Regions from separate parts of the Dechloromonas sp. TW-R-39-2 genome, predicted to be linked through region 4. Evidence: riboswitches for the same ligand, from Rfam matches in the RefSeq annotation. Region 4 holds a riboswitch; each other region holds the start of a gene.
What was found. Region 4 has a riboswitch for cobalamin ahead of GBK02_RS01060 (TonB-dependent receptor). Riboswitches for the same ligand answer to the same signal wherever they lie in the genome.

Region 1: it holds a riboswitch for cobalamin, as region 4 does, so the genes downstream of both, bluB (5,6-dimethylbenzimidazole synthase) here and GBK02_RS01060 (TonB-dependent receptor) in region 4, are expected to answer to the same signal.
Region 2: it holds a riboswitch for cobalamin, as region 4 does, so the genes downstream of both, GBK02_RS13165 (TonB-dependent receptor) here and GBK02_RS01060 (TonB-dependent receptor) in region 4, are expected to answer to the same signal.
Region 3: it holds a riboswitch for cobalamin, as region 4 does, so the genes downstream of both, cobT (nicotinate-nucleotide--dimethylbenzimidazole phosphoribosyltransferase) here and GBK02_RS01060 (TonB-dependent receptor) in region 4, are expected to answer to the same signal.

The regions. Positions count from the first base shown of each region.
Region 1 covers NZ_CP045202.1:491,216-498,894, reverse strand. The annotation lists gene GBK02_RS02445 (response regulator) at 1-278, shown strand, start outside; gene GBK02_RS02440 (cobyric acid synthase) at 301-1,764, opposite strand; cobalamin riboswitch at 1,821-2,016, shown strand; gene bluB (5,6-dimethylbenzimidazole synthase) at 2,058-2,813, shown strand; gene cbiB (adenosylcobinamide-phosphate synthase CbiB) at 2,810-3,724, shown strand; gene cobD (threonine-phosphate decarboxylase CobD) at 3,717-4,709, shown strand; gene GBK02_RS02420 (cobalamin-binding protein) at 4,706-5,596, shown strand; gene GBK02_RS02415 (cobalamin-binding protein) at 5,601-6,392, shown strand; gene GBK02_RS02410 (hypothetical protein) at 6,449-6,781, shown strand; gene GBK02_RS02405 (SCO family protein) at 6,778-7,365, shown strand; gene GBK02_RS02400 (ABC transporter substrate-binding protein) at 7,419-7,679, shown strand, end outside.
Region 2 covers NZ_CP045202.1:2,710,159-2,717,837, reverse strand. The annotation lists gene GBK02_RS13195 (carbohydrate porin) at 1-35, opposite strand, end outside; gene GBK02_RS13190 (iron transporter) at 38-583, opposite strand; gene GBK02_RS13185 (biopolymer transporter ExbD) at 666-1,091, opposite strand; gene GBK02_RS13180 (MotA/TolQ/ExbB proton channel family protein) at 1,094-1,837, opposite strand; gene GBK02_RS13175 (energy transducer TonB) at 1,839-2,471, opposite strand; gene hemP (hemin uptake protein HemP) at 2,579-2,752, opposite strand; gene GBK02_RS13165 (TonB-dependent receptor) at 2,887-4,986, opposite strand; cobalamin riboswitch at 5,137-5,334, opposite strand; gene GBK02_RS13160 (YbhB/YbcL family Raf kinase inhibitor-like protein) at 5,494-6,057, opposite strand; gene GBK02_RS13155 (helix-turn-helix transcriptional regulator) at 6,158-6,940, opposite strand; gene GBK02_RS13150 (hypothetical protein) at 7,092-7,469, opposite strand.
Region 3 covers NZ_CP045202.1:500,041-507,719, forward strand. The annotation lists gene GBK02_RS02450 (sensor histidine kinase) at 1-538, opposite strand, end outside; gene cobU (bifunctional adenosylcobinamide kinase/adenosylcobinamide-phosphate guanylyltransferase) at 574-1,119, opposite strand; cobalamin riboswitch at 1,161-1,339, shown strand; gene cobT (nicotinate-nucleotide--dimethylbenzimidazole phosphoribosyltransferase) at 1,422-2,471, shown strand; gene GBK02_RS02465 (adenosylcobinamide-GDP ribazoletransferase) at 2,478-3,239, shown strand; gene GBK02_RS02470 (bacteriohemerythrin) at 3,392-3,784, shown strand; gene cobC (alpha-ribazole phosphatase family protein) at 3,808-4,320, shown strand; gene rfaQ (putative lipopolysaccharide heptosyltransferase III) at 4,330-5,427, shown strand; gene GBK02_RS02485 (glycosyltransferase family 4 protein) at 5,424-6,584, shown strand; gene msbA (lipid A export permease/ATP-binding protein MsbA) at 6,618-7,679, shown strand, end outside.
Region 4 covers NZ_CP045202.1:206,530-214,208, reverse strand. The annotation lists gene GBK02_RS01065 (iron ABC transporter permease) at 1-367, opposite strand, end outside; gene GBK02_RS01060 (TonB-dependent receptor) at 371-2,551, opposite strand; cobalamin riboswitch at 2,660-2,866, opposite strand; gene GBK02_RS01055 (hypothetical protein) at 2,982-3,179, shown strand; gene GBK02_RS01050 (cell division protein ZapA) at 3,181-3,516, shown strand; RNA gene ssrS (6S RNA) at 3,552-3,732, shown strand; gene GBK02_RS01040 (EVE domain-containing protein) at 3,772-4,257, shown strand; gene GBK02_RS01035 (sulfite exporter TauE/SafE family protein) at 4,254-5,072, shown strand; gene GBK02_RS01030 (enoyl-CoA hydratase/isomerase family protein) at 5,059-5,835, opposite strand; gene GBK02_RS01025 (DUF485 domain-containing protein) at 5,971-6,291, shown strand; gene GBK02_RS01020 (cation acetate symporter) at 6,291-7,679, shown strand, end outside.

The sequences.
Region 1 (7,679 bases), 280 kb from region 4:
GCAAGAAGCGTTTTGCCGGTCTGCGCCCGGCTTTGCTCGCCACCGAACTCACCGCCACGGTACGACTCGATGTGATGCGTGCGGCGCTCTCGGTCGGCGATCGAGAACTGGCCGACCGCCATACCGAAGAGCTGATGAGCAGCCCGGATGCCAAGAAGGTGTTCGGCAGCATCCGCAAACATTACGCACTGCACGGCCGGGAAATGGATTTCCGCGAGATCCAGCGCCAGGTCGCGCTCAAGCGGATTCACCACGAAGAGCCCAAGCCGGCCGGCTGAGGCAAAGCCCGGCCATCGCGCCTTACAGCGGCAGGAAAGTCGCCATTTTTTCCCAGTCGAGCGCGGTTTCGACCGAATCGGCCAGTCGGTCGAGGTCGGCTTCACGCCGGGCGGCAAAATCGACCTGCCCACTTTCCTGCAAGCCGGCCCAGGCGAGTAGCGCGGTCAACGCCTCGGGATGATCGAAAACGCCATGACAATAAGTGGCAAAGACCTGGTTGTCGGCTGAAACCGCCCCGTCCGTCCGGCCATCGGCCAGTTGTACCGCTGCCTGCCCCAGACCATCGCCGCGTGTCACACCCAGGTGAATTTCGTAACCGGTCATCGCCGGATTGCCCGGCAAGGCAAGATGGCCGCTGACATTGCGCAACTGTTTCTCGGTTTCCAGCGTCGTTTCCAGATCGAGCGCCGCCAGCCCCGGTGTGCTGCCCGGCTGGCCTTCCAGACCCAGCGGATCGTGAATCATCCGCCCGAGCATCTGGTAGCCGCCGCACAGGCCGACGACCTTGCCACCGTAACGCAGATGTTTCTGGATCGCCGTCGCCCAGCCTTGCTGGCGCAGCCAATCGATGTCGGCCCGCACGGCCTTGGAGCCGGGCAGGACGATCAGGTCGGCGGCCGGCGGCGTTTCGCCTGGGCCGATCCATTGGAAATCGACCTCCGGATGCAGGCGCAGCGGATCGAGATCGTTGTGATTGGAAACGCGCGGATAAGCCGGGGCGACCACTTTCAATCGGGCCGTTTTTTTACCGTCGACCGCAGCGGTGGCAATCGCATCTTCAGCATCGAGCATCAGGCCGTGCAGGTAGGGCAGCACGCCGAGCACCGGCTTGCCGGTGCGTTCTTCGAGCCAGGTCAGGCCGGATTCAAGCAACGAAATATCGCCGCGAAAACGGTTGATCACGAAACCCTTGACCCGGTTCTGCTCGGACGGCGAAAGCAATTCGAGCGTACCGACCAGATGCGCGAAAACGCCGCCCCGGTCAATGTCGGCAACGATGATCACCGGACAATCGACCGCCTCGGCAAAGCCCATGTTGGCAATGTCGCGCGCCCGCAGGTTGATTTCGGCCGGCGATCCGGCCCCTTCGACCATCACTGCGTCGTATTGCGCGGTCAACCGCCCCCAGGAGGCCAAAACGGCCTGCATCGCCCGTGGCTTGTATTCCTGGTAGTCGCGCGCATTGAGGTCCATCGCCACTTTGCCGTGGATGATGACCTGCGACTTCTTGTCGGTCGTCGGCTTGAGCAGCACCGGGTTGAAATCGGTATGCGGCAACAGGCCACAGGCCAGTGCCTGCAGCGCCTGGGCCCGGCCGATTTCACCACCGTCGACGGTGACCGCCGAATTGAGCGCCATGTTCTGCGGCTTGAACGGCGCGACATTGATCCCGCGGCGCTTGAGAATCCGGCACAAAGCCGCGACCAGCGTGGATTTACCGGCATCCGACGTGGTCCCCTGGACCATCAGTGAAAAGCAGGACATAGCGACCAAATGTGAAAAAAGTCCGTAATTATGGCACCATCGGCCCCGCCCATTTGTTTGGGCAAGTGTCTCCGGGTGTCGTTCAGCCAACGCTGGACGGAGAATCGGGAAGGCGGTGCAAATCCGCCACGTGCCCAACGCTGTAAGGATGACGGGCGATGCATCAGGCCACTGGACGGGAATACCGGCCGGGAAGGCGCATCGCCAGGCTGAATCCAAGTCAGAAGACCGGCCGGGAGACGAATTGCAGGCTGTCAGGCCCGGCAGCTGTTTCATTTCCAGAAGGGGAATCCATGGAAAACCAAGCCACACCGATGGCACCCGCCTTTTCCGACGCCGATCGGGCCGCAGTCTATCAAGCCATTTTCAACCGCCGTGACGTGCGCGGCCAGTTCCTGCCGACGCCGGTGCCGGACGATGTGCTCAGCCGCGTGCTGATGGCAGCGCACCACGCACCCTCGGTCGGTTTCATGCAACCGTGGAACTTTCTGCTCGTGCGCTCCGACGAGGTCAAGCAACGCGTGCATGGCATCTTCGACCAAGCCAACCAGGAAGCGGCCCAGATGTTCCCGGATGGCAAGCGCGAGATCTACAGCAAGCTCAAGCTGCAGGGCATTCTCGAAGCGCCGATCAGCCTGTGCATTACTTGCGACCGAACGCGTACCGGCCCGGTTGTCATCGGCCGCACGCACATTCCGACGATGGACCTCTACAGCAGCGTCTGCGCCGTCCAGAATCTCTGGCTGGCGGCCCGCGCCGAGGGCCTGGGCGTCGGCTGGGTGAGCATTTTCAATGAAACCGAACTGCAGGACGCGCTCGGCATTCCGCACCATATCGTGCCGATTGCCTACCTGTGCATTGGTTATGTCAGCCATTTCCACGACAAACCCGAACTTGAAAAAGCCGGCTGGCTGCCGCGTTTGCCGATCGAGAACCTGGTTTATTTCGAGCAATGGGGTGCCACGGATTCCGGCCAGAACGAGCCGTTGACCACAGCATTGCGCGACATGCAGGCCGACATTCAGGGACCGGGCATTTTCCCGAAATGAATCTCAGCATCGACGCCTTTGCCATGCCGCTGGCTGCTCTTGCCGCCGTCCTGCTCGACCGTGTACTCGGTGAGCCACGGTGCTGGCATCCGCTGGTCGGCTTCGGCAATTTGGCGTCGATGCTGGAAAAGAAACTCAACAATCGACACATTTCCAGCGGCTTGCTCGCCTGGCTGCTGGTCGTCGGTCCCTGGGTCGGGCTGGCCTTCTGGCTGCGCCCGTACGCCCCCTTCGCCATCGATATCGCCCTGCTCTACTTCGCCCTCGGTGCGCAAAGCCTGGCCGAACACGCCGAAGCGGTCGCCCGGCCATTGCGCGAAGGCCGGCTGGACGAGGCGCGGACGCGAGTCAGCTGGATGGTTTCCCGTGAAACATCGCAACTCGATGAATCCGGTATCGCCAAAGCGGGCGTCGAATCGGTCCTTGAAAACGGCAACGATGCAATATTCGGCACGCTGTTCTGGTTCGCCCTACTCGGCGGCCCCGGCGCGCTGCTCTTCCGGCTGGCCAACACGCTCGATGCGATGTGGGGCTACCGGACCGAACGCTACAACCTGTTCGGCCGCTTTGCGGCGCGTTTCGATGATCTGCTCAACTGGCTGCCGGCCCGCCTGACGGCGCTGACCTACGCCCTGCTTGGCCGGACGTGCAACGCGCTGGCCTGCTGGAAAACCCAGGCGCCGGGCTGGGAAAGCCCGAACGCCGGGCCGGTCATGTCAGCCGGCGCCGGCAGCCTCGGCGTACTGCTCGGCGGTTCGGCGATGTATCACGGCCAGGAAGAAATCCGCCCGCCGCTCGGCACCGGGACGGCCCCTCTGGCCGCCGATCTTGGCCGGGCGATCACCCTGATCCAACGCAGCCTGTGGCTGTGGCTGGCCGTCTTTTTCATGATTGGAATCCTGCATGCTTGAGCATGGCGGACGCCTGCGCCAAGCCGCAGCCCGATACGACATCCCACTCGACAACTGGCTCGACCTGTCGACCGGGATCAACCCGAATTGTTGGCCGGTGCCTGAATTGCCGGCCGATTGCTGGCTCCGCCTGCCGGAGAACGACGATGGCCTGGAAGCGGCAGCCGCTGCCTATTACGGCAACAGCAATCTGCTGCCGGTCGCCGGCTCGCAAGCCGCCATCCAGTTGCTGCCGCACTTGCTGCCGCGCGCCGTTGTCGCCTGCATCAGCCCCCTGTACGCCGAACATCCGCACGCCTGGCAACGCGCCGGCCATCGCCTGCGTTTCCTGCAGAACGCCACATTGCCGCGCGCCCTGACCACAGCCACACCGTATGTGCTGATGTGCAATCCGAACAATCCGACCGCCGGCCGTCACCCGCGCGATGTCGCGGTCGACGCGGCCATCCAGCTCAAAAAGCGCGGCGGCTGGCTGATTGTCGATGAAGCTTTCATGGACCCGACGCCGGAAGACAGCCTGACCGCACTGGCCGGCACAGCAGAAGCGCCGAACCTGATCGTGCTGCGCTCGATCGGCAAGTTTTTCGGCTTGGCCGGGGCGCGGGTCGGCTTCGTTTTCGCCGCCCCCGACCTGCTGGCCAAGCTGGCCGAACTGATCGGCCCGTGGTCGGTCGCCGGGCCATCGCGCGTTGCCGCCCGGCTGGCCTTGTCGGACACCGCTTGGCAGGCCAACGCCCGGATCGAATTGCAAGCCGCCGCCGCCCGCCTGCATGCTTTGCTGGCACCGCTGGGCGACGTCAGCAGCACAGCCTTGTTCGCTACGCTGAACGCGGCAGAAACCGGCGAACTGCATGAGTTCCTCGCCCGGCGCGGCATTTTGACCCGCCATTTCGACCAGCAGCCACTGCTCCGCTTCGGCCTGCCAGCCAATGAAGCCGAGTGGCTGCGCCTGGCCGCCGCCCTGAACGACTGGAAAGCCGCATGAAAAACCACCTTTTTGCCCTGTTGACCGCAGCACTCGCCTGCAGCCCGGCCAGTGCTGCCGATCTGGTCTTCAAGGACGATACCGGGCAGGAAGTGCGTCTCAAGGGGCCTGCCAAACGCATCGTGACGCTCGCGCCGCATGCCGCTGAAAGCCTCTTCGCGGCAGGCGCCGGCAGCAAGCTGGTCGGCACCGTCGATTACAGCGACTACCCGCCGGAAGCGAAAAAAGTCGCCCGCGTCGGCGGCTATTCGCGCATCGACCTCGAAGCGGTGGCGGCGCTCAAGCCAGATCTGGTGCTGGCCTGGCAAAGCGGCAACAACCTGACGCAGGTCGACAAACTCCGGGCGCTCGGCCTGACGGTCTACGTCTCGCAACCGAACAAAATGGAAAATGTCGCCGACCAACTGATCCGCATGGGCCAGCTGGCCGGCACCGAAGTCGCCGCCAATGCAGCCGCAGAGCAGTTCCGCAAGCGTCTCGAAGGCTTGCGCAAGGCCAATGCCGGCAAGCCGAAAATCCGCGTTTTCTATCAGATCTGGAAATCGCCGCTGATGACTGTCGGCGGCCCGCAGATCATCAGCGATGCGATCACGCTGTGCGGTGGCGAAAACGTTTTCGGCCAGCTGCCGCAGATGGCGCCGACGGTCAGCGTCGAAGCCGTGCTGGCGGCCGATCCGGAAGCCATCGTCGCAACCGGCATGGGCGATGCCAAGCCGGAATGGCTGCACGACTGGGATAAATGGACGCGGATGACCGCCGTCAAGCGCGACAACCTGTTCCATATCAATCCGGACATCATGCAACGCCACACGCCGCGCATTCTCGATGGTGCAGAGAAACTTTGCGCTCATCTCGATGTCGCACGCAGCCATCGTCCAGCCAAGTAAAACCATGCCCCGTCTGCCGCAACGCATCGTCTGCCTGACCACCGAAACCGTCGAAGTCCTCTATGCCCTCGGCGAACAGGACCGCATCGTCGGCATTTCCGGTTACACCGTCCGTCCGCCCGAAGCGCGCAAGGAGAAGCCCAAGGTCTTCGCCTTCACGACCGGCGACATCGACAAGATCCTCGCCACCCAGCCTGATCTCGTTCTCACCTTCTCCGACCTGCAAAGCGAAATTTCGCGTGACCTGATCAAGGCCGGCGTGCCGGTCTACGCCTTCAACATGCGCAGCGTCGACGACATTCTCGGGATGATCGAAACGATCGGCCGGCTGGTTGGCGCGCAAGATAAGGCGCTGGCCATCGTCGCCGGGCTGGAAGCTCAAATCGCCCAAGCCAGAGCGATCGCGGCCGAACGCTTGGCCAAAACCGGCAAGAAGCCGCGCGTTTATTTCGAGGAGTGGGACGAGCCGCTGATCAGCGGTATCCGCTGGGCTTCCGAGCTGATCGAAATCGCCGGCGGCGAAGATGTTTTTGCCGAACAAGCCCGCTCGCCGCTGGCCAAGGACCGCCGCCCTTCTGCCGAAGACGTGATTGCCGCCGCGCCGGACATCATCATCGGCTCATGGTGCGGCAAGCACTTCCGCCCCGAACGGGTCGCCGCCCGACCCGGCTGGCAGGAGATTCCCGCGGTCAACAACGGAAAAATGCATGAAATCAAATCAGCCGTCATCCTGACGCCAGGGCCGGTGGCAATCAGCGAAGGACTGCCTCAACTGCTCGAAATATTTGATCTGTAAGAAAGCAGCTCGAAACCCGCTGACTATAATCAGCCTCTCCGCCAAGGATCCAGACCATGAAAATCGCCGTATCGACCCTCTTGCTCAGCCTGCTCTGTGCCGCCACTCCGACTTTTGCCGCCGATGAAGGCACGGCCGCGCTGGAAGCCATCGGCCAGATCAACGGTACGGCACTGGCCTGCAAGCAGCCGGCACTGGTCAGCCGGGCGCGCAACTCGGTCGCCACCACGGCCCCCAAGACACGCGCCAATGGCGAAACGTTTGAAAACGCGACCAATGCCGCCTTCCTGGCTCAAGGCAAAGCCAAGTGCCCGGATGCCGCAACACTCGCCAACCAGCTCGGTGCCGCCGAACAACGCCTGCAAGCGGCCTTCAAGTCGACTCAATGATCCGTTTCTGCGCACTGCTGCTGATTGGCTTGTGGCTGGCTCCCCCCGCTCTGGCTGAATCATGGGAAGCCCTGCGCAGCAACAGCAGTGCCGGCATTATTCCGCGCTATCTCCTGCAAGACCCGAATGGTCGCTCGGTCAACAGTGAGGATTTTCGCGGACGCTACCAGCTGATTTCCTTTGGCTACACCTATTGCCCCGATATCTGCCCAACCACCCTGGTTGAAATGGCCGAAATTCTGAAGCAGTTGGGCGACAAGGCGGCACGCGTCCAGGCAATCTTCATTACGGTCGACCCGGAACGCGACACCGGCAAGGTGCTCAAGACCTATACCGAATTTTTCGACCCCCGCATTCTCGGCCTGACCGGCCCGGTCGCACTCGTCCGCCGCTCGGCAGACAATTTCAAGATCCGCTACAGCAAGGTTTTTGAGCCGGACACCCCGGCCGACCGTTATGCGGTCGACCATTCGGCAGGGATGATTTTGCTCGGCCCCGATGGCCAATTCATCAAAAAATTCCCCTTCGCCATGCCGGTTGGCGAAATCTCGCGCCAGCTCGAGGCTTACATCAACACGCCTTAACTGCAGGAAAACACTCATTGCATTGGCATAGGGGCTGAGGCTATAGTCTGCCGATGTACCGAGCGTTCCTGCGCGCCCTCGTATTACTGTTCCTGCTTGCCCCGATTGCCCGGGCAGGCGGTATTGCGCTCGTACTCAGCCAGCAGGGCGGACCTTACGCCGAGTTTTCAACTGCCCTGCAAAAAACACTGGAGGGCAGCAACTGGAACGTGGTCACTTCCGGCACACCGGAAACCATCGAACTGTCGGTCATCCGGACCGATCTGATCATCACCGCCGGCGCCGAAGCCCTGCGCCAGACCCTAGGCCGAAAT
Region 2 (7,679 bases), 960 kb from region 4:
GCGACGAACGCAGCGCTGATTTTGGCGAGGCGCATGATCAGTAGCCGCCTTTTTTACCGATACCGACGTAGGTGAATTCGTATTCGACTTCAAAAGGCTTGAACCACGGGCGAACGCCGGTTGCGCGGTCGGTGTGGCGGCCGAAATGCGAATGCGGGTTGGCCGACGGCGGAAGAATGTTGTATTTCACCTTGTACTTGCCCGGGCCAGCCAGCTTGATGTTGTCGCCGTAGTGTGGCCCATCGTTGGCCACCATCGGCATGAAATCGCCGGCAACCTTGAAATCGCTGCCGATTTTGCTGACTTCGAATTTGACAACCAGGTAAGGAATCCATGCCCCTTCTTCAAAACCGTTCGGGTTGTTGGCCAGTGCGTGAATGTCGGCTTCGATGTGAATGTCCGACTCGGTGGCCTTGCGCATGTGGCCTTCCGGTTCCATTTCAACCGGCTGCAAATAAACGGCGGCGATTTCCATGCCGGCCCGTTGTTGCGGTACGCCGATCGGATATTCGATAGCCAGGGCCGGTGCGGCCAGTGCAGCAGAAATGGTCAGTGCGGAAACAAGTTTTTTTATAGTCAGCATTGCAGAACTCCCTGATGTCTCTGGCTGGCTGGCAAAGACGGGCTTTGCATTGCTGGCTTGAGAATGAATGAAATGAAACGAATTAGTGCGCGTCACTACCTGGTTGTGTCACGAAACCGATCTTGGTCAGTCCGGCCCGACGTGCGGCGCTCATGGTTTCAGCCACGGCTTCGTAGCGGGTGTTGCGGTCGGCCTTGAGGTGCATTTCGACGTGCGCATCCTGGGCGACTGCGGTCTTGAAGCGTTCTTCGAGGGTGCTGCGGTCTACCCCTTCGGAACCGATGAAAATGTGGTTGTCAGCATTGATCGCCACCTGCAGCGTCATCGGCTTTTCCGGTGTCGGCGTGCTGGCTGCGCGCGGCAGGTCGACCGGTACCGAATGCGTCATCAGCGGTGCGGTGATGATGAAAATGATCAGCAGCACCAGCATCACGTCGACCAGCGGCGTCATGTTGATTTCCGCCGTCGGCATCTGGTTCTGTTGCGAATTGAAGCTGCCCATCGCCATGATTACGCGACCTCGGCAGCAGCGCGGGCGCGCATCGGGTGGATCTGGGCGCTGTTGGCGACAAACGGCTTGCCGACCGTGAAGAAGGCATGCAGGTCGTGGGCGAAGGCGTCGAGATCGGCCAGGATGACGCGGTTGGCGCGGGTGAAGGCGTTGTAGGCGAAGACGGCAGGCAGCGCAACGGCCAGGCCGGCGGCGGTCATGATCAGTGCTTCACCGACCGGGCCGGCGACTTTTTCCAGTGCGGCCTGACCGGAGATGCCGATTGCCACCAGCGCGTGGTAAATCCCCCAGACGGTGCCGAACAGACCGACGAACGGTGCCGTGGCGCCGGTCGTGGCGAGCAGCGTCAGGCCGTTTTCCATACCGGCCTGGGTGCTCGACAGTTGCTGGCGCAGGGCGCGTTCCATTTGTTCGGCCGGGTCGAAGCGGGAAGCCAGGCGGCCGGTTACGGTTTCGCAATCGTGGTTGCAGCAGTTGGCCTGCTCGGCCAGTTGCGCGTAAGGACTGTCGCTGCCGGCATCGCGCAGGCGCTCGATCCCTTCGGTGACGCTGCTGGCCGCCCAGAACTGGCCGACAGCGCGGGCCGAGCGACGAACGGTCCACCAATCCCAGGCTTTGGCCAGGATCAGGTACCAGCTGGCAATCGACATGATCGCCAGAATGATCGCGACGCTGTGTGAAATGGCATCGCCTGCAGCCCAAAGGTGGGCGAAGCCGAAAGCGTTTTGCGTGGTTTCCTGCATGTTATTGCTCCAATTTGAAAATGATGGGTACCAAAACCCAGCTTTGAGTCGGGGTGTCGCCACGGCGGGCGGCGACGAATTTCCAGTTCTTGACGGTGTTGACCGCAGCGTTGTCGAGGCGCTCGCTGCCGGAAGATGTCTTCACTTCAACCTGTTCCGCCGTTCCCTGCGGGCTGACCAGGACGCGCAGCATGACCTTGCCTTCTTCGCCCATGCGGCGTGACAGCGGCGGGTAGGGCGGGGCCGGGTTGCGCAGGTAGTCGGCGTCGAAACGGGCTTGCGTCACCGCCGGTGCGGCCGGTGCCGGCGGGGCCGGTTTGACTTCGGGCGGGGCGGCGACCGGTGCGCTGGGCGCCGGAACGACGCTTTGCGTGGCTTCGATCTGGGGCGTCGGGGCTTTGGGGGCCGGGCTAGGCTGCCTGACCGGTTGCGGCTTGACGACCGGCAGCGGCTTGGGTTCCGGTTTGGGTTCGGCCGGTTGCAGCAGGTCGACGACCAGCGGTATTTCCATCATCTGCGGGACGACGGTCTTGGCTGCAAAAATCAGCAGAAAGATGCCGACATGCAAGCCGATGACCAGTGTCAGCAGGCTGCTGCGTCGGCTGTTTGAAGCCTGGGATAGGGTGTAACTCATGAATTTCGTTTTCCGGATTGTCCCGAGCCGGCCGGAAAAAACCCTTGGCTGGCTGTACATGCTGGCTACGGGAACGAGAGGTACAACGGAGATCGTTGGTGGCTGGCCTATTTGGTCAGGATCAGCTTGTTTTCACGCGTCACGCGCAGCAGGTAGCGTTGGCCGGCGTGCATGATTTCAAGCGTTACAGCGCCGCGCAGCAATTCACTGGTGTCTATCCGCGGCAAATGGGTGCCGGATAGCGGTGGTGTTGCGGGTGAAGGCTGGGAAGGCGGGTTCATGATATTCCTGCAAATGAGAACTTGTCGCAATTTTACGTAAACGCGAATCGTTGTCAATTACATTCGTTTGCAATTTGTCGATCAAACGTTATATCTGTCGCCTGCCATTCCCAGTCAAAGTGCTCTCTTGTGCCTTAGAACGTGAAGCGCATGCCCAAGCGCAGGGTGCGCGGTTCGATCGGATGCACCAGGCGGCCATCGATGCCGCCGCCGCAACTGCCGTTGGCGGCTTCGCTACGCGTGCAGGCGCCGCCCCAGTATTCGATGTCGTTGGCTTTCTTGTCGAACAGGTTGAGTACATCGAGTGTGAATTGAAGCTGGCGATCGTAGCGGTAACCGGCTTTCAAGTTGGTCATCCAGAAGGCCGTCGATTTTTCATGCGCCGTTTCTTCAAGGGCGTAGGCCCCGATATAGCGCAGGCGCAGGCCGCCAAAATAGCGGCCGCCCTGGTCGGCCGTCAGGCCGAGCGAAGCGGTCAGCGGGATGGCATTCGGTACATGGCGTCCGCCGTTATCGGCGTTGGCTGTCTTGAAGCGGGCTTCGGACAGGGCCAGATCGGCATCGATGATCAGGCCATCGGTCGGCACGATGTAGTTGGACCATTCGATGCCGTGCCGTTGCGAGGCGCCCTTGGGTTCGGTGATGCCTTCATCGCCGATGAACACCAGCTCGGAGGCCAGATCCATTTGCCACAGTGACAGGCTGGTATGCCAGCCGCGCAGTGGCGCGGCACGCATACCGATTTCCGAGCCGCGGGCCTTGACTAGCAGCGGGACGGCCATCGTCGCCGAACCGTCCTGCGGGTTGGTTCTTGCTGTTGCACCGCGTACATCGTTGCTGTGGAAGCCGTTGCCCCAGTTGGCGTAAAACTCGGTGGCGCCGAGCAGGTTGAAGGGGCCGATGGTGATGCCGAGTTTGGGGCTGGTCTGGCCGGCGCTGATATCGCCGCCATTGCTCATGTTGTTGGCGCCACCCAGGGCGCTGGCCTGGGCCCGGATTTCGTCGCGGCGCAGGCCGATGTTGCTGCGCAGCCATGGAGTCCACTGGCTACGCGCTTCGAGATAGAAACCGAGTGCTGTCTCGTTGATGCGGTCTTCGCGGACGGTGTTGGTGCGCTGGCGATTCTCCGTGCTGTACAGGCCAACGTGGCTGATCCGGTCCTGACGCAGTGAGACGCCGGCGGTAATTTCGCTGTCCTTGAACTGTGGACCGAGAAACCAGCTGCGGCTGGCCTGGCCGCCCCAGATGCGTCGCTCGTCAGCCTGCTCGTGCTGGTCGCCATTCAGTCCGTTGATGTAGCCGGACGGGGCGGAGAAAAGATTGAGCCCGTAATCGATCAGATATACGTTGGCCCGGGTGGCGCCTTCTTCACCGGTTCTGGCCCATTCGCCGGACAGGCTGTAGCGGTGCGTTTTGCCGCCATCGTTGGCTGACAGCGCACCGTAGCGACCGATCTCGCCGCTCTGGATGGCGCGTTCCGGAACATGTTCGGTGGCTCTCCAGTCCGCCTTGTAAGCCATTGCCGTGACGGCGTAGCCATTGTTCGTCGTACCGTTCGAGAGACGCAGCACGATATTCGTCTTTTTCAGGTTTTCCGGCTGATCCCAGGGGCCGTCGTTACCGGCCAGCTCCAGTGCGCCGAGCAACTGGTGACCGGCCATTTCGCTGCTGCCCGCCGTCACCAGGCGGCGAAAACCGTTGCGGCCGATGCTCATGTCGACAAACGGGCTGGCCAGGCTACGCTGATAATCGATCCGGGCCGAGCCGGCCGTGGCGAAATCGCCATCGTCCGCTGCATAGACGCCCTTGCGGTATTTGACGCTGGAGATCAGTTCCGGGATCAGGAAGTTCAGATCCATGTAACCCTGACCATGGCCATGGGTGACCATGTTGGCCGGCATGCCCATGACGTGGGTTGAAAAGTCGCTGCCGTGATCGAGATTGAAACCGCGCAGGAAATACTGGTTGGCCTTGCCGTCGCCGGAGTGTTGCGTGACGATCATCCCCGGCACCGTTTCAAGTACTTCGGCCGGCCGCAACAAGGGACGATTGGCCAGTTGTTTGGCGGTGACCGTTCCTTCGGTGGCCGAATCGGCAACGCCGATCAGATTCTGCTGGCCGCTGCTGACGGTCACTTCTTGCAGCGTCGGCACGCCGGCCGCCTGGGTGCTACCTGAAAAAGCAAGCAGCAGGGCGGCTGTCAGGGGCGATGTTCTAAACGATTTCACTGGCATGGGGAGTCTCCGCAGGCGGGGGAGATTCGAAGGGGCGCGCTGGGCGCAGCGCGATCGCCGCAACGGGAGTTTCCCGTGGGCAGACAAGCCGGACGAACGAAAAATGGCAGCACGCACAAACCTTTCATCAGGGACACCCCGCCCCATCATTGGTTGGAAAGTTGTTGCGGCAGGTCTCCTGGCTCTCGGTTCATCGCGCTTCGCTGCCTTCCCGGTGTGAGCCAGTGGCAAGAGTGGCGAAGCGCTCGCCGATAACAGTTGCGGGGGCAGCCCCGGATTTCGAGTCAGACTCGGCACCGGATTCCCTTTTAATCCCCAGAATGGGGAACCTTCAACAACTTTGATTCTAACGGTATGGTGGCCTGAGCGTCAATGATGTTTCTACTATGGGTAGTGCCTGCGAATATTTTTTCTACTGTATATGGTGGTTTTTGAATTTTTTAGAACACCGTACTCCTGTTTGCCAGACCGCTTGAAGTGGATGTAAAAGAGAGCTGGGCAGTTTGATCAGTTCGCTTTGGCGCGACCGTAGTGGGCCACAAAACTGGCCTTGCCAAGGGTGTTCGCATTGATCATGTAGCCGGCCAGTGCTGCGGTGGCATCGGCCGGGATTTCGATTTTGGCTGTCTTCAGGGCGTAGACCGTGAAAATGTAACGATGCGCTTTGTCACCTTGCGGCGGACAAGTGCCGCCCCATCCAGCGACACCGTAATCGATCCGTACATGCTTCGCACCGGCCGGCAGTTTTGCGCCACCGACCGCCCCGGCATCCGCCGCCAAGGCGTGCACTTCGGCGGGCAGATCGATGACTGACCAATGCCACCAACCCGAACCGGTCGGTGCATCTGGATCGTATACGGTGACGGCAAAGCTTTGGGTGCCGGCGGGGGCGCCGCGCCACTGCAAGGCGGGCGATTTGTTTTCGCCGGAGCAACCGAAACCATTGAACTCGAAACGCTTGTCGATCATGCTGCCGGGCTTGATATCCGGGCTGCTCAACTCGAAATCGGTCGCCACAGCGAAGGTCGACGTAGCGGCAAGTGCGGCGGCAAGAAGAAGTTTACGCATCATTTGGACTCCAGAAAAAGGAAGGCCAATGATGACCACAGGAAGCGCGGCGCGCTAGCTCTGGCGCGTCAATTGCTGTGCGTTGCAGTCCATACTGCAGCTTTCATGAGCGCAAGTGCGACGGTGCATAGCCAAAGCGCTGGCGAAACGCCGCTGAGAACCGGCTGTGTGAGTCGTATCCACAGCGCGCCGCAATTTCCGAAACCTGCAGGCTGGAGGATTGCAGCAAGGCCATCGACGCTTCGAGGCGAGCCTCACGCACGCATTGACTGACCGAGGTGCCTTCTTCCACCAATCTGCGGCGCAGCGTGCTGGCGCTGAGCAGGAAGGCACGCGAAACGCTGGCCATGGTCCAGTCGAATTCGGGGCGTTGCCCGACCAGCCGGTATACCCGGTCTGTCCAGCTCAAACTGTGCGTCGGCGTAAAAACCAGACCGCGCTCGGCCAGCAGCAACAAGACCTCCAGCGCCCGGTGTTCGCGAACGGCATTTGACGCGCGGGGATCTTCAAGCGCCGCCAGTGTATGGCTGAAGGTCGCCGTGAAAGCCTCATCCGCTTTGGTCATCGCGCAACTGCGCAATATCGGTGTCGCGGTGAACTGAGCAAAACGTTCGAAAAACTGTTCAAGCAACTGCGGCGAAAAACTGATGATGCGCGCCTGGTAGGCGCCACCCGGATCAGCTTCGTTGATCACATCCCACTGCGTTGCGCGCGGGATGAGAAATACCTCGTTGGCACCAAACTGCTTGTCACCGAGCGGGGTGGATAAGCGTTTGCGGCCGGAAATCACCCAGCCGACCAGATCGTCACGCATGGTGAGGGTGCGCACCGTATGCGAGATACGCGTGTTGATGGTCAGGGCAGAGACGCCAGCGGGTGAGTTCATCCGGGTGTGTGGATAGTGCAAGGAAATTGGGCGATTTTGGCGTGTCGACCGTAGCACGCAGGAAGATCGCTTGACGGGCAGCATTTGCCGCACGGCGCAGCGTGCTGTCCCAGCCCCCAGGCTGTGGCGGCCATGGGGTGCGTCAACCGGCTCAACGTTTTGCCGCGGGGGCCGGCGCGTCAATCAGCCGATGAAATGCCTCATGGACATCAAAGAATGCTGCATCCACATCGGCCAGCTTGCCTTTGCATTTGCCTTGCAAAGCGTTAATCGTTGCAAGCAGCGGCGTTGCGTCCGAAGACTGGATGCCCTTGGCCAGTTTCTCCATCTCGGCAGCCTGGGCGCAGGCGTTGCGCGAACGCTCCTTGCCGGGGCGTGCATGCCAAATCGGCGCGAGCACCGCATGGAACGCATCAACATCTTGGGGGAAATCGTGATGATGCTTGTGTCCCGGGTTTTCGGCCAAGGCGGCAGTGAGCCAAAGTGCTGACGAAACGGTAAAAAGCATCCTGCTAAGTTTGTTGATCATGACATTCCTGAAAAGAGTAAAAACTTCGATATTTGGGGCGATCCATACGTTATCCGAACTGCCGTATCAAATCACCTGGCATCCGGTGATCATCTGTGTCTCCGGCCCGGCTTTCAAACCTGATCTTGTGCCGCCATCGTTGGCAGGCTTGGGTTGTAGCGCGGGTCAATGGAAAAGCGGCAGGATAGCAAAATGTTGCGAGAGCCTCCA
Region 3 (7,679 bases), 290 kb from region 4:
GCTCCTGCCGGGCATGCAGCCGGGCCAGCCGTTCGGCCAGCAGCAGGCCGGTACCGCTGGAAGGTGGGAAATGGGCAAAGCCGGGGCCGTCGTCTTCGACCGAAAAGCGCAGGCCATCGCTGCATTCGCTGGCGGTCAGGCATACTTGGCTGCGGGCAAAGCGGCCGGCATTTTGCACTGCGTTGCCGAGCATGTCGGCGATCAGGTCACGGTCCAGCGGCCAGGCGTCTGGTGCCTGGCAATCGATGTTCAGGGTGATGCCGTTGGCGGCGAGGTGGGCTTTCTGGGCCAGCCCGACTTCGGCACAAAGATCGCCGATGATGGTCGGTACGATGGCCAGTTGGGCACCGTGGCGGAGCAGCCGGTAGCTGGCGAGTGTCCGCGACAGGCGCTCGGCGGCCGCTTCGATGGCGTAACGCGCCTCGCCGAGGTCGATGCGATGTTCGGCTTCGCGGGCGGCAATCAGCGCTTCGGCGACGAACAGCTGATTTTTGGTGTCGTGGATGCCGGAGGCCAGAATGTCGAGCAAGCGCTGCATGGTTCCTCCGAAGCATCAAAGAGTGAAGAATAACCCTACTTTAGTGATAGTGGCAGTCCGGCTGCAACCAATGTGACGCGGTCGCAAACAGCGGCAACGCGTTGGTTGAGGCGTCCCTGTTCATCGGCGAACAGTCGGGAAACCGGATGCATCGGCACGATGCCCCAGCCAACTTCGTTGGAGACGAGAATGATGCGCCCGGGCAGGTCCGGCAGGCATTCGATCAGGCTGGCTGTTTCGCCATCGAACAGCGGACAGTCGATGGCCTGGCCGGCTTCGGCCTGAGTGCCAGCCTGGCCGGCAAAAAGCAGGTTGGAAAGCCATAGTGTCAGGCAGTCGACCAGGATGCAGGTATCCGGTGCTGCCAGCTCGCGCAAACGGCTTGCCAGGTGAAGGGTTTCTTCGGCACAACCCCATTCGGCCGGGCGACGGGCGCGGTGATGGGCGATGCGGCGCGACATTTCACCGTCACGGGGTTCAGCCGTGGCCAGGTAGACGACCTTGAGGCCCGATTCGGCTGCCCGTTTTTCGGCGAGAATGCTTTTGCCCGAACGGGCGCCACCAAGAATGAGTTCTTTCATGGTTGGCACTTTAGGTGATTGCGCCGGGTCGCCGCAAGCCGGATAATTCCGCCCGATTCGATGTAACGGAACACGGTGCAATTCCGTGGCGGGCCCGCCGCTGTAATCGGGGACGGATGTCGCGACAAACCACTGCCTATGGGGAAACAGACCCGGCGGGAAGGTGCGGCAAACGGCTGATCCGAGAGCCAGAAGACGTATCGAGTCAGTTTGGGCTGGAAGCCTGTGGACAGGGCTTCGTGGCGACGTTTTTGCGAGCGTTGCCGCGAGGCCCTTTTGCTTTTTCGAACAGAAAGAATCGGATGCATTCAAAATTCAATATCACTCGCCCCGACCAGGGGCTGGCCGTTACGCTGCAACACAAAATCGACCAGAAAACCAAGCCGCTTGGCGCGCTTGGCCAGCTTGAAACGCTTGCCAGGAAAATCGGGCTGATCCAGCACAGTCTGACGCCGCAGCTCACGCAGCCGCAGATGCTGGTTTTTGCCGGCGACCATGGTGCGGCCAAGGCCGGTGTGTCGGCTTTCCCGCAGGAAGTGACCTGGCAGATGGTCGAAAATTTCCTGGCCGGCGGTGCGGCGATCAATGTTTTTTCCCGCCAGAACGGTATGGCGCTTTCCGTGGTCGACGCGGGGGTGGCCCATGAATTCGGCCGTCGTCCGGGTCTGATCGACGCCAAGGTCGCCGCCGGAACGGCCAGCTACATCGATGAGCCGGCAATGACCCTGGCGCAATGCGAAGTGGCGATTGCCAGCGGCGCCGAGATCGTGCGCGGTCTGGCGGCGGGCGGCTGCAATGTTGTTGGCTTCGGCGAAATGGGGATCGGCAACACGGCATCGGCGTCGCTGATTACACATTGTCTGACCGGGGTTTCGCTGGCCGAGGCGGTTGGCCGTGGCACCGGGCTGGACGATGCCGGCCTGGTTCGTAAACAGGCTTTGCTGGACAAGGCGCTGAGTCGTTACCGGGCCACCGGAGGCAGCGACGAAGCGCTCGCCGTGCTGGCCGAATTCGGGGGTTTCGAGATCGCCATGATGGTTGGCGCCATGCTGGCGGCGGCGGAAGCCAAAATGGTGTTGCTGATCGACGGCTTTATTGTCAGTTCGGCCGCGTTGACCGCAGCAAAGCTTTTCCCGGCATTCACCGATTACTGCATTTTCTGCCATCGCTCGGCCGAGCCAGGGCATCAGGCCCAACTGCGCGCAATGCAGGCCGAGCCTCTGCTTGATCTCGGCTTGCGGCTCGGCGAAGGTACCGGAGCGGCGCTGGCTTATCCGCTGGTCCGTGCGGCGCTGGCTTTCCTCAATGAAATGGCCAGTTTCGAGTCGGCCGGCGTGTCCGAGCAGGAATAAGCCCCGATGTTGAAGCGTGAGCTGGAATATTTTTTCGGGGCTATCCGTTTTTTCACCCGGCTGCCGGTACCCGGCTGGGTCGGGCATTCGGCGGAAGCACTGAATTCAGCAGCGCGCTATTTCCCTGCCGTCGGCCTGCTGGTCGGCGGCATCGGGGTGCTGGTTTATCTCGGGGCTGCCTTGTTCTGGCCCAAACCGGTGGCTGTCCTGCTGTCGATGGTGGCGACGATTTATGTGACCGGGGCTTTTCATGAGGATGGCCTGTCCGATACGGTCGATGGCCTGGGCGGCGGTTGGGAAAAGCAGCGCATTCTTGAAATCATGAAGGATTCGCGGGTCGGAAGTTATGGCGTGGTGGCGCTGGTTCTGGCCTTGTCTGGCAAATTCACCCTGCTTGTCGCGCTGGACGATGCCCTGCTGCCTTGGGCTTTGCTGGCCGGGCATGCCATTTCACGCTTTTGCGCGACTTCCCTGCTGGCAAGCATGGATTATGTCCGCGACGATGCGCTTTCCAAGGCCAGGCCGCTGGCAAATCGCCTTTCCTGGCCTATTTTGTTGATGGCCGCGGGGTTTGCCCTGCTGCCGTTGGCCGGGCTGCCGCCGGTCAAGGCGGTGGCCGGGTGTTTGCTCGCCGCGCTGGTGACGGCTTGGCTGTCACGGCTTTTCATGCGCTGGCTGGGCGGTTATACCGGTGACTGTCTCGGTGCCACCCAGCAATTAAGTGAAATTGCGTTCTATCTTGGCTTGCTGGCGTTGTTGCCGGTCTGAGCGGAGGGTGATGTTTCATGCAATCGGCTTATGTCGTTCGGCTTTGCTGTTGTGCGACAATATGACGAAAGTTTTGTTAGTCGATCGTGATGTTCGGACAGGGCGGGTTTGGCATGCATAAAAATTACGATGCGGTAGTGTGGGACCCTGCCATGAGCGTCGGGCAGCCGCGTCTGGATTACGACCACAAGCTGTTCATCGGTTTCTTCAATGAAATGATGGCGCACGCCGATGCCGACGTTCATTCAGAATTCATCTCCGGTTTTCTCGACAAATTCATGCGCTATGTAGGCGCTCATTTTGTTGAGGAAGAACGCTATATGACCGATATTGCGTATCCCGGCGCCGAGGAGCATCGCCGTTTGCACAATGAAACGGTCGAGCAGCTGACGCATATTTTCGAACTGACCATTCTTGGCGAGCAGCGCGCCGTCAGCATGCTGGTCGACTTCATCGTGCAGGGTTACGAACATCATCTGCTGGTCGAGGACCGCAAACTGGCCGAGTTCGTTCGTCTTCGTTCGCAGCCGATCCGCTACGCCTGAACCGTGAAGTTTGCGTTGCCGGGATGATTCTTCACCTCGTTCGTCATCCGCGGCCACGGGTCGAGGCCGGCATTTGCTACGGTCAACTCGATCTGGTGGCCGAAAATGTCGAGGCGGCCGCTGACGCCTTGCGTCCCCGCCTGCCGCCCGGTTTGCCCGTCTGGAGTAGCCCCTTGCAGCGTTGCCGGCATTTGGCCGAGGCACTGCATCCCGCGCCCCGGCTTGATGCGCGGCTGGCCGAAATGAATTTCGGTGCCTGGGAAGGTCGACCGTGGGATGCCATCCCGCGTCAGCAGATCGATGACTGGGCGAGTGATGTGGCGCACTATGCGCCGCCTGGCGGCGAGTCGCCGCAGGCGCTGCAGGACAGGGCGCTCGACTTTGTCGCCAGCCTGAGCGAGCCTGAGGCCGTGCTTGTCACGCATGCCGGCGTGATTCGGGTGTTGCTGGCGTATTGGCGGAATTTGCCGCCGGAACGCTGGAGTGAACTGGTTTTTGACTACGGATCGCTGACGACGGTCGACGTCCCCCGGTAAAATACCGGGATGCAAATATTCAATCCTCTGGGCGATGCCGTGCCGCTCGGCGAAGTTCGTCGGGCACTGGTTATCAAGCTGCGCCATCACGGCGATGTGCTGGTCAGTTCGCCGGTATTTTCGGTGCTCAAGGCGCATGCGCCGCAGGTCGAGATCGATGCGCTGGTTTATGCCGATACGGCCGAGATGGTGACCTTGCATCCGGCAATCGCGCGAGTTCACACCATCGACCGCAAATGGAAGAAACTCGGCATCGTCGGTCAGAGCAAGGCCGAACTGGCGCTCTACAACGCGCTCAAATCCCGTGGTTACGACCTGATCATCCACCTGACCGAACATTGGCGCGGCGCCTGGCTGTGCCGCCTGCTCAAGCCGCGCTGGTCGGTCGGGCCGTCGGTCGGCGGGCGCAGCAAGCGCTGGAAGCAGAGTTTTACCCATCTCCAGACGGCACCGCGCAATGCTTTTCGCCATATGGTCGAGGCCAATCTCGACGCCCTGCGCCGGATCGGCATTCAGCCAGCCCCTGAAGAACGACGCATGTGCCTCATTCCGGGGCTGGCGGCTGAAGCCAGTGTGGCGGCGCATTTGCAGGGATTCGGCCTGAAGGGTGGCGATTTCATCCACATTCACCCGGCCTCGCGCTGGTTTTTCAAATGCTGGCCGGTTGACCGCATGGTTGCACTGATTACCCGTCTGCAGGTCGAGGGTCATGCGGTGGTGTTGACCGCAGCGCCGAGCAAGGATGAACAGACCATGCTCGATGCGATCCAGGCCGGGCTGGCGCAGCCGGCTTTCAGCCTGTCCGGCGTGCTTTCGCTCAAGGAGCTGGCGGCGCTGACCCAGGCTGCGAAGCTGTTCATCGGCGTCGATTCGGCGCCGATGCACATTGCCGCAGCCGTGGGCACACCAACCGTCGCGCTGTTTGGTCCTTCCGGCGACAAGCAGTGGGGGCCGTGGGGCATTCCCTTCCGTGTTGTCAGCAGCACCCAGCATCCCTGTCGGCCATGCGGTATCGATGGCTGTGGCGGCGGCAAGCTCAGCGATTGCCTGGTCAGCCTGGGGGCGGATGAAGTGCTGGCGGCAGCTCACGAATTGCTCGCGCTGTGAAGATTGCCATCGTTCGTCAACGTTACAACCCGTTTGGCGGGGCCGAGCGCTTTGTCGAACGGGCCTTGGCGGCGCTGGCGGCCGAAGGGGCGGAAGTCACGCTGATCACGCGCAGTTGGGATGGCGCACCACGCGAAGGATTTCGCCAGGTGACCTGCGACCCGGCGTATTCCCGCTTGCTGGGCGGACGGGCGGCGCGCGACCGCAGTTTCGCAGCAGCGGCGCAGCGCGAGATGGCGGCGGGGGGATTCGATATCACCCAGTCGCACGAGCGCGTTCCCGGCTGCATGATCTTTCGGGCCGGCGATGGCGTGCATGCCGCATGGCTGGTTCATCGGGCGCGAATCCTCGGGCCACTGCAGCGCCTGATACAGCGTTTTTCGCCGTATCACCGTTATGTTTGCGCGACGGAACGGGCGATGTTCGAACATCCGGCCTTGCGCAGCGTGATCTGCAATTCGCAGATGGTGGCCGATGAAATCAGCCGTTTTTACGGCATCGACCGCAGCAAGCTCGCCGTGATCTACAACGGTGTCGATACCGCCGTCTTCCATCCCGGGCTGGCTGACGAATTCCGCAGCGCGACCCGCGCCGCAGCCGGCATTCCGCCGGATGCACCGGTTCTGCTTTTTGTCGGCAGCGGTTTTGAACGCAAGGGTGTGCCGCAACTGCTGCGCGCCTTCGCCGCGACGCGCAATCCGGCGGCGCATCTGGTCATCGTCGGTGCCGACCGCAAGCTCAAGGCCATGCGGGCGCTGGCCGCATCGCTCGGGCTGGGCGGTCGGGCCCACTTCACCGGGCCGCTCAAGGATGTTCGCCCGTGGTACGGCGCAGCCGACGGTTTTGTCCTGCCGACGCTGTACGACCCCTGTCCGAATGCGGCGCTTGAGGCGCTGGCCTGCGGCTTGCCGATTGTCACCTCGACAACCTGTGGCGCTCAGGAGTGGGTGCAGGCCGGCGTGAATGGCTGGGTGGTCGATGCCGTTGATCGGGCCGAACTGGCTGCCCGACTCGACGACCTGTGCGCATTGGCCGGCGATCAGGCAGCGCGTGCGGCGGCCCGAGCCAGTGTCGAGGCCCTGACATTGCCGGCGATGGCCGACCGGCTGCTCGCCCTTTACCGTTCGCTCAGTCCCGCTCCGGTCGGGCAGGTATAATCACGGGTTCTACTTTTCGCATCAGGGATTTGCATGGCCAGTGACATGACCAGTCGTCAGCTTTACCTCCGGCTGTTGACCTATGTCCGCCCCTACTGGAAGGCGTTTGCCGCCGCGCTGGTAGCGATGGGTTTGTCGGCCCTGGCCGAGCCGGTGTTCCCGGCGATGATGAAAAAGCTGCTCGACGACGGTTTTTCCGCCGCCGCCGGGCCATGGGACTGGCTGCTCTTTCCAGCGGCGATCATGGGCATTTTCCTGGCCCGCGCTGTTTTCGGCTTCATCGGCGAATACGCCATGAGCTGGGTGTCGAACAATGTCATCACCGAACTGCGCCAGGCGATGTTCGCCCGCATGGTCCGCCTGCCGACCAAGTATTACAGCGACAATCTCTCGGGCCGCCTGATGTCGCGCATTGCCTATGACGTGGCTGGTGTGGCCGGTGCGGCAACCAACGCGCTGACCTCGCTGATCAAGGATTCGCTGGCCATCGTTGGCCTGATGGCCTGGCTGCTCTACCTGAACTGGCAGTTGACGCTGATCACGCTGTCGGTTGTCCCGTTCATTGCCTTCGTCGTGCGCTTCTTCAGCAAGCGCCTGCGCAGCGTAGCCAAGGGCCAGCAGGAATCGATGGGCAAGATTACCCAGGTGCTGCAGGAAACCATCGAAGGCCACAAGGTGGTCAAGATTTTTGGCGGCCAGACCTACGAGGAAGCCCGTTTCTACAAATCGGTCCGTGAGCAGCGCCGGCTGGCCATGCGGGCGACCATGGCGGTTGCCGCACAAAGTCCGATCGTCCAGTTCTTCGCTGCATCCGGCGTGGCAATCATCATGGGCGTTGCGCTCAAGCAGGCTTCCGGCGACCAGACGACGGTCGGCAGTTTCGTTTCCTTCATTACCGCGATGCTGATGATCCTGCCGCCGCTGCGCCGGATCACCGACGTCAATGCACCGATCCAGCGCGGCCTGGCCGCCGCCGAAAGCGTCTTTTCGCTGATCGACGAAGAGGCCGAGGAAGACAAGGGGCAGATTGATCTCGGGCGGGCTCAGGGGCTGGTCGAATTCGACAAGGTCAGCTTCACCTATCCTGGGGCCGAG
Region 4 (7,679 bases):
CACCGGCAAAAGCCAGTCCGTCGATGCCGAGGGCCGGCAAGCCGAGAATGATGGCGAACATTGCCCCGGCCCCGGCGCCGCCGGAAATCCCCAGGACGTAAGGATCGGCCAGCGGATTGCGCAGCAATACCTGCATCAATGCGCCGGCCAGTGCCAGCAGGCCACCGCAGGCAAAACCGGCAATTGCGCGCGGCAACCGAAGCTGCAGCACGACATCGCCGGCGCCGCCTTCCTGCCCGAGCAGGGCCGCCCACACTTCACCGATCGAAACCTTGAAGCTGCCGACCGTCAGGGCCAGTGCGAAGCTGGCCAGGACGAGCAGGCAGAGACAGGCGAGGATCAGCAGGGCGCGGCGGCTGGAGGGCATGGTTCAGTAAGCGTAGTTGACCGCGGCAAACCAGTTGCGCCGGGGTGCGGCATAGTACGAGTAATACTCACGGTCGAGCAGGTTGTCGATCGCCAGCGAGGCGGTGATGTGCTTGTCGATGCGATAGGCGATACGGCTGTCGACGACGGTGTAGGCATCGTAGGACTGGAAGACGTTGCCGGCGAAATCGCTGTTGTCATCGGTCGAGTATTGCTTGCTGGCGTAGCGCAGATTGCTGCCCAGCGTCCATGGGCCGTAGCTGGTGTCAAAGCCGAGCGTTGCCTGGTGTTGCGGCAAATAAGCGATTTTCTTGCCTTGGCTGATGCGCGATTGGCTATTCCGCCGTACTTCGGAATCAGTCATCGTGTAAGAGGCCATCAGACGGGTCGAGTCGCCGATTTTTTGCGTCATGCCGACGACGAAGCCCTGGCTGGTGGCCTCTTCCGCATTGATCCGGTTACGCGTTGTTCCACTCGTTTGTGTGTAGATCAGGTCATCCATCCGGTTGCTGAAGGCAGTGAACTTGAGTTCGCCTCCTTGCCAGGGCTTGAAATCTGCGCCGATATCCAGCGTTGTGACGGTTTCTGGCTTGAGCAGTGGATTGGCGGTTAAGTTTGTTTTACCGATCCAGCCGCTGCGATAAAGCTCGTAGACGGAGGGCGCGCGGAAGGCAGAACCGTATGATGTGCGCAGGGCAAAGGCTGAATTGACTTCAAAACGCAGGGCCAGTTTCGGGTTCCAGGCTTCAGCCGTCCGGCTGGCGTAGTTTTTGTAGATATTGCCGCTGTTCCAGCCCGGGGTCTCGATATGGCCGTTCGAGTTCTTCCAGTAGTCGTAACGCAGGCCGAAATGTGCGAGCAGTCGATCGCTCAGTTGCCATTCATCCTGAGCATACAAGCCGAGAGAGTTGGTTTCTCCACTGACGTTGGCGTAAAGATTGCCCCGGCTCGATGCATCGTGCCAGTTGCTCAGTGTGTATTCGCTGTTGTTTGCCCGGTCGTGGCGCCATGCGCTCCCCAGCGTGATGCCGTGGCGACCCAGCTGACGTGTCCAGTAAGCATCAAGCAATTCGCTGCGGGCGGGAGAGTCGCTGATCCGGCTGGTGCTGGGGGTGATGAAATAATTGCTGCTGACATCAATATAGGCTGCGCTGATCTTGAGCAGTCCGCCCAGCGTTTCGATATCGCCGCCTAGCGAGTAAATCTGCCGTTCATAAGCGCCCGGGCTGGCCATCCAGGTCGAACAGATGGCCGTTGTCGGCGTACACCCGTTCCAGTTCGTCGTGCCATTGCTGTTTCTGAGATAGCTTTCCGGGGTGCTGTTCGAGTATTCATAAGCCTGGCGCTGCCAGCCGGCGCGCCATTTGTTCAGGCCGCCCAGGCGCTGTTCGAGTTTGATGTACTCGCCGTTTTCTTCCCAGGCCGTTGCTCCTTTGTTGCCAACGAGATAAGCATTGACCCCCTTGTTGCTGCTGGTCTGGGTCCAGCCGCTGACGGTGGCGCCAGGACTGCTTGTTGCCGTGACATTTTCATTGCGATAGCCGGCGGTTGCCATCCAGTTGCCGCCAATCAGGACCGACAGACCATTATCGAACAGCGTGCCGCCCATTAAGCTGATCCGGCGTGTGTCTTCCGGTGCCGTACCACGCGAAAAAGGTGCGCCGTAACCAAAACTGGCGTTGAACATCGGGGCTTTCGGCATCAAGGTGGTGAAATTGACCACGCCGCTCATTGCCGTTCCGCCATAGAGCGAAGACATCGGGCCGACCATGACTTCGGCCTGGCGAAGTATTTCGGTTGGCATGCCGGATAAGTTGACGCTCCCGGCGTAACCGTCGTTGACCGGTATGCCATCGACCATGACCAGCATCCGTCGTTCGTCCGGGATGCCGCGCAATGACATGGCCTGGGTCGATTGGGTCGTGCCTCGCCCGGGTTGGATGGTCAGGCCTGGAATGTATTTGACGACATCGCTCAATCGGTCGTTTTTGCGGCTGTTCAATTCATCCTGGCGAACAATCTCGACTTGCCCCGGTGCCTTTTCCAGCGGCGTCATGAAACGACTGGCCGAAACAACGACCGATTCCAGCTCGGTTGGCCGGTCGATACTGAGGGGCTCGGCAATGGCGTGATGCGCGAAAAGCGAACTGATCACAGCCGCAGTGTGGGTCAATCGAAAATTCATGGTCTTCCTTTTTCCGGCAGGCGTCCCCGCGAACCGGAATGGCATTGAAAAGGAAAAGCAAGGGATGACAGGTCGGCCGAATAAAACTGGCGCCACAACCCCGTGGCAATTCCGTGATTTGTTTCAGGCCGGTATCCGGGCTCGCAAGTCTTGATGTACCGCCTTCCCAGGTTTTACCCAGTGGCCTTGAGGTACATCCGCACTCACTTACCGTTGCGGGGGCAGCAGCGGATTGATCTCATCGGAGACGCACCACTTTCCCGTTTAACTGCACTTGGAGAATCCGCGCGCAGCACCTGACACGGTGCGCATTCTACATGTGCACTTGCTGCATCGCACTATAAAAGTCGTGCCCATTTCGTATAAACCACTTTGAGAATAAAGGCTTAGTCCTTGACCACGCATTGTTTTTCCCTCTATAGTTCGCGCCATGAATACCGAACTCGAAGCGCTTGAAGCCAAGATTGAACAGGTGGTTGCCCTGGTGCACCAGTTGCGTGCCGAGAACGAGGTGCTGAAAAACCAGATGGCTGCTGCCGAGGCAGAGCGTCTCCACTTGCGTCAGACAATGACGGTGGCGCGAGAGCGCCTTGAAGGCCTGGTCGACAAGCTGCCCGAGGATGTCTGAGATGAGCACCGAAACGAATTTCCTCGATGTCAAAATCATGGGGCGCGAATATCGCGTGGCCTGCAGTGCCGAAGAGCGCGATGCGCTGCTTGCTGCGGTCGACCTGGTTGACAACAAAATGCGCGAAATCGCCCAGCGCACCAAAAGCACTATTGCCGAGCGTGTAGCGGTAATGGCTGCGCTCAACATCGCGCACGAACTGCTGGCCGGTCAGGCTGCAGGCGGTATCGAAGGCGATGCGGAATCTGTTGATACTTCCGAGACAAAGCGTAGAATCGATCACATGGGAGCACGAATTGATTCCGTGCTTGCGCCCCAGCAGCAACTGGACATCTAGGTCATTTGCTGTTGACCCCGGCGCCGCCCGCCGAGCGTCCCCTGCGGTGTTTGTTAAGACCATATATTCCTTGAACCAATGCTAATTGGCATCGGTTGCGGACCATACCGCTGCTGTTGTGAGTGCCTCTCTGTCAGGCGTTCCTGATGCAGCTGGAAAGCGACCATTCTGGACCCCGGTTCAGGATGCCGGTCTGACGGCACTTGCGGGGGCCTTTTTTTTGGCCTGGCGATGACTATTTCTCCTGATTTTCCCATGGCAGTCTCCGATCAACCGGTTGCGCAGTTCTGGTTGATGAAATCGGAACCTGATGAGGTCTCGATTGATCATCTTGCCGCTGCGCCAAATGTTCCCTTTCCGTGGTTTGGCGTCAGAAACTATCAGGCGCGCAACTTCATGCGCGATGCGATGCGGGTCGGCGATCTGGCATTTTTTTATCACTCGGGCTGTGCCGAACCGGGGATTGCCGGGGTTTGCCGGATCGCTTCGGCGCCTTACCCCGATGCAACCCAGTTTGATGCGGTCAACCCGTATTTCGACCCGAAATCCAAAGCCGATTCGCCGCGCTGGTTATTGCGTGATGTCATGTTCGTGCAAAAGACGCGCTATTTGCCGCTGACTGAACTGCGGGCTTGTCCGGAACTTGCTAACATGCGCCTTCTTGCCCGCGGCAACCGTTTGTCGATTACACCGGTAACCGCTGAGGAATGGCAATTTATTACGATGGAACTTCTGGTATGAGCTTGTTGCTGATTTGGGTTGCTGCTTATCTTGTACTTGGTGCATTTACCGGATTTTTTGCCGGGATGCTGGGGATTGGCGGCGGGCTGGTCATGGTGCCGGCCCTGACCTTGATGTTTGCTGCACAGACTCAGTTTCCTTCAGGCGAAATCCTGCACATGGCACTTGGCACTTCGATGGCCTCGATCATTTTTACGGCTGTTGCCAGCTTGCGGACGCACCATAGCCATGGTGCGGTGATGTGGAATATTTTCAAAGTAATTACACCCGGCATTCTGCTTGGTACGGCGATCGGAACTTTGTTTGCTGCCAGCGTTCCGGCACGTCCACTGGCCATTTTTTTTACTTTCTTTGTTTGTCTCGTTGCAGTCCAGATGGCGCTTAACTTGAAGCCAAAGGCGGCTCGTGACTTGCCTGGGACGATGGGGGTTGCTGCTGTCGGCTTCGGTATCGGTGCACTGTCTTCTGTCGTAGCAATCGGTGGCGGTGCATTGACCGTACCGTTCCTGACTTGGTGCAACGTTCGTGTTCAACATGCTATCGGTACCTCGGCGGCAGTCGGTTTGCCTATCGCGGTCGGCGGAACGTTGGGCTATGTCTTCAATGGCTGGCACCAGCCGGGTTTGCCACAGGGCAGTTTGGGATTTGTGTACTTGCCAGCCCTGGTGATTCTGGTTGCAGCATCGATGGTGACAGCTCCCTACGGTGCCAGTCTGGCGCATCGCTTGCCAGTGGCAACCCTGAAGCGGATTTTTGCCGCAATCCTTATCCTGCTCGCGGCAAAAATGGTCTGGAGTTTGTTCAGCACGCCTTGAACGCAGGTTTGCGCTTTTCAAGGAAGGCGCTCAGGCCTTCCTTGTAGTCCTCTGTGTCGAGGAAGGCGAACGACGCGGCTTTTTCTTCATCGTTCAGCGGTCGACCGTTTTGCAGGCGGCGAATCCACTGCTTGTGCCAGCCGGCCACCAACGGGGCGCCGGCACAGATGCGCCGTGCCGTGGCATAGGCTTCATCTTCGACCTGCGGATCAGGAACAACGCGGGTGATCAGCCCTTTTTCATAGGCTTCGGTGGCGTTGAGAATGCGTCCTTCGAGCAGGATTTCCTTCATCACGGCGGCACCGGCCAGCTTCAGCAAACCCTCCATCTCGCCTGGATACATCGAAAAGCCGAGTCGATTGATCGGCGCACCGAAGCGGGCCGATTCGTTGCTGATACGCAGGTCACAGACGCCGGCGATTTCAAGGCCGCCACCGATGCAGGCTCCCTGGATCAGGGCCACGGTCGGGTGCGGGCAATCGGCGATGGCATTCAGGGCCAGCGCGACTTGCTCGTGGTAGTGCAGGGCTTGCTCCAGCGTGGCGCGTCCGGTGACGAATTCTTCCAGATCGCCGCCCGCGGCAAAGGCATCGTGCCCGGCACCACGCAGCACGATGCAGCGGATGTCGCGGTCAACCGCCAGCTTGCCCATGATTCCGGCCAAGTCCTGCCACATGGCCAAATTGATGGCATTCAGCTTGCCGGGATTGTTGAGTGTCAGGGTGGCGATTTCGCCGTTTGTGGAGAGGTCGACCGTAGCCATGTGCGCAAAGTGTTGTTTTTAATGACTTGAATTATATGCCCAGGGACATTCACGCATCGTGAATGTCTTATATAAGATATAATATAGCCGCCGATTTTTCGGTAATTACAAATTACTAATTATGGAGATATAGCCATGAGCAGCGCGATGTATGAGCGTATGCGGGCCAATCCGAAGTTCCAGGACCTCGTCGCACGACGCGGCCGTTTTGCCTGGACCTTGGCCTTCATCGTATTGGCCATGTTTTACGGCTTCGTGATGGTTGTTGCCTTCAACCCGCTTTCGCTCGGTCAGCCGATCAGCGAGGGTTCCAAGGTAACGGTCGGGGTTGCCGTTGAACTTTTCATGTTCACTTTCTTCTGGGTGCTGACGGCTGTTTATGTGCGCCGCGCCAATACCGAGTTTGATGCCCTGACGCAGGAAATCGTCAAGGAAGCCTGGAAGGAGAGCAAATAATGCGTCACCTGACTCAACTTATCTCCGCGCTCGGCCTTTTTGCCGCAGCGGCTTCGGCTTACGCCGGTGGCCCGCTTGAAGGCGTGACCGAACAGCAGGCGACCAATTGGCACGCCATCATCATGTTCTGCATCTTCGTCACGATGACGATGGGCATTACCTACTGGGCGGCCAGCCGGACCAAGTCGACGGCTGACTTCTACACGGCGGGCGGCGGTATCACCGGTTTCCAGAACGGTCTGGCGATTGCCGGCGACTACATGTCTGCCGCCACGCTGCTCGGTCTGACCGCCATGGTTTATACCCAGGGCTACGACGGCTATATCTACATGCTGTGCTTCTTCGCCGGCTGGCCGGTCATCCTGTTCCTGATGGCCGAACGCCTGCGCAATCTCGGCAAGTTCACCTTCTCCGACATCACGGCCTATCGCCTTGATCAGGGCAAGGTACGGACCATGGCCGCGATTTCGTCGCTGGTTGTTGTGTGCTTCTACCTGATCGCCCAGATGGTCGGTGCCGGTCAGTTGATCAAGCTGCTCTTCGGTCTGGAATACAACGTCGCCATCTTCGCTGTCGGTATCCTGATGATGGTCTATGTCACCTTCGGCGGCATGGTTGCTACGACCTGGGTGCAGATCATCAAGGCCTGCATGCTGCTGTCCGGCGGTACGCTGGTCATGGTGCTGGCCATGAGCCAGTTCGATTTCTCCTTCACCAAGCTGGTTGACCGCGCCATGTCGGTGCACAAGCTCGGCGAGAAGCTGATGTATCCGGGCAGCCTGCTCAAGGATCCGGTCACCGCGATCTCGCTCGGTCTGGGTCTGATGTTCGGTACGGCCGGTTTGCCGCACATCCTGATGCGCTTCTTCACCGTGACCGATGCCAAGGAAGCGCGCAAGTCGGTGCTCTACGCATCCGGTTTCGTTGCCTACTTCTTCAACGTCATCTTCCTGATGGGCCTCGCCGGCATCCTGATCGTTGGTCAGAACCCCGAGTTCTTCGAAGGCGGCACGGTCGGCGGCAAGCTGATCGGTGGCGGCAACATGGTTGCCATGCACCTGGCCAAGGCGGTTGGCGGCAACATGCTGCTCGGCTTCCTGGCTGCCGTGGCTTTCGCCACCATCCTGGCTGTCGTTTCCGGTCTGGCACTGGCTGGCGCCTCGGCGATCTCGCATGACATCTACGCTCGCGTCATCATGAAGGGGCAGGCTTCCGAAGCCACGGAAATCCGTGTCTCCAAGATTGCCACGATCTGTCTCGGTGCCGTCGCCATCGTGCTCGGCATCCTGTTCGAAAAGCAGAACATCGCCTTCATGGTCGGTCTGGCTTTCGGTGTTGCAGCAGCCGCCAACTTCCCGGTCCTTATCCTGTCGATGTACTGGCGTGGT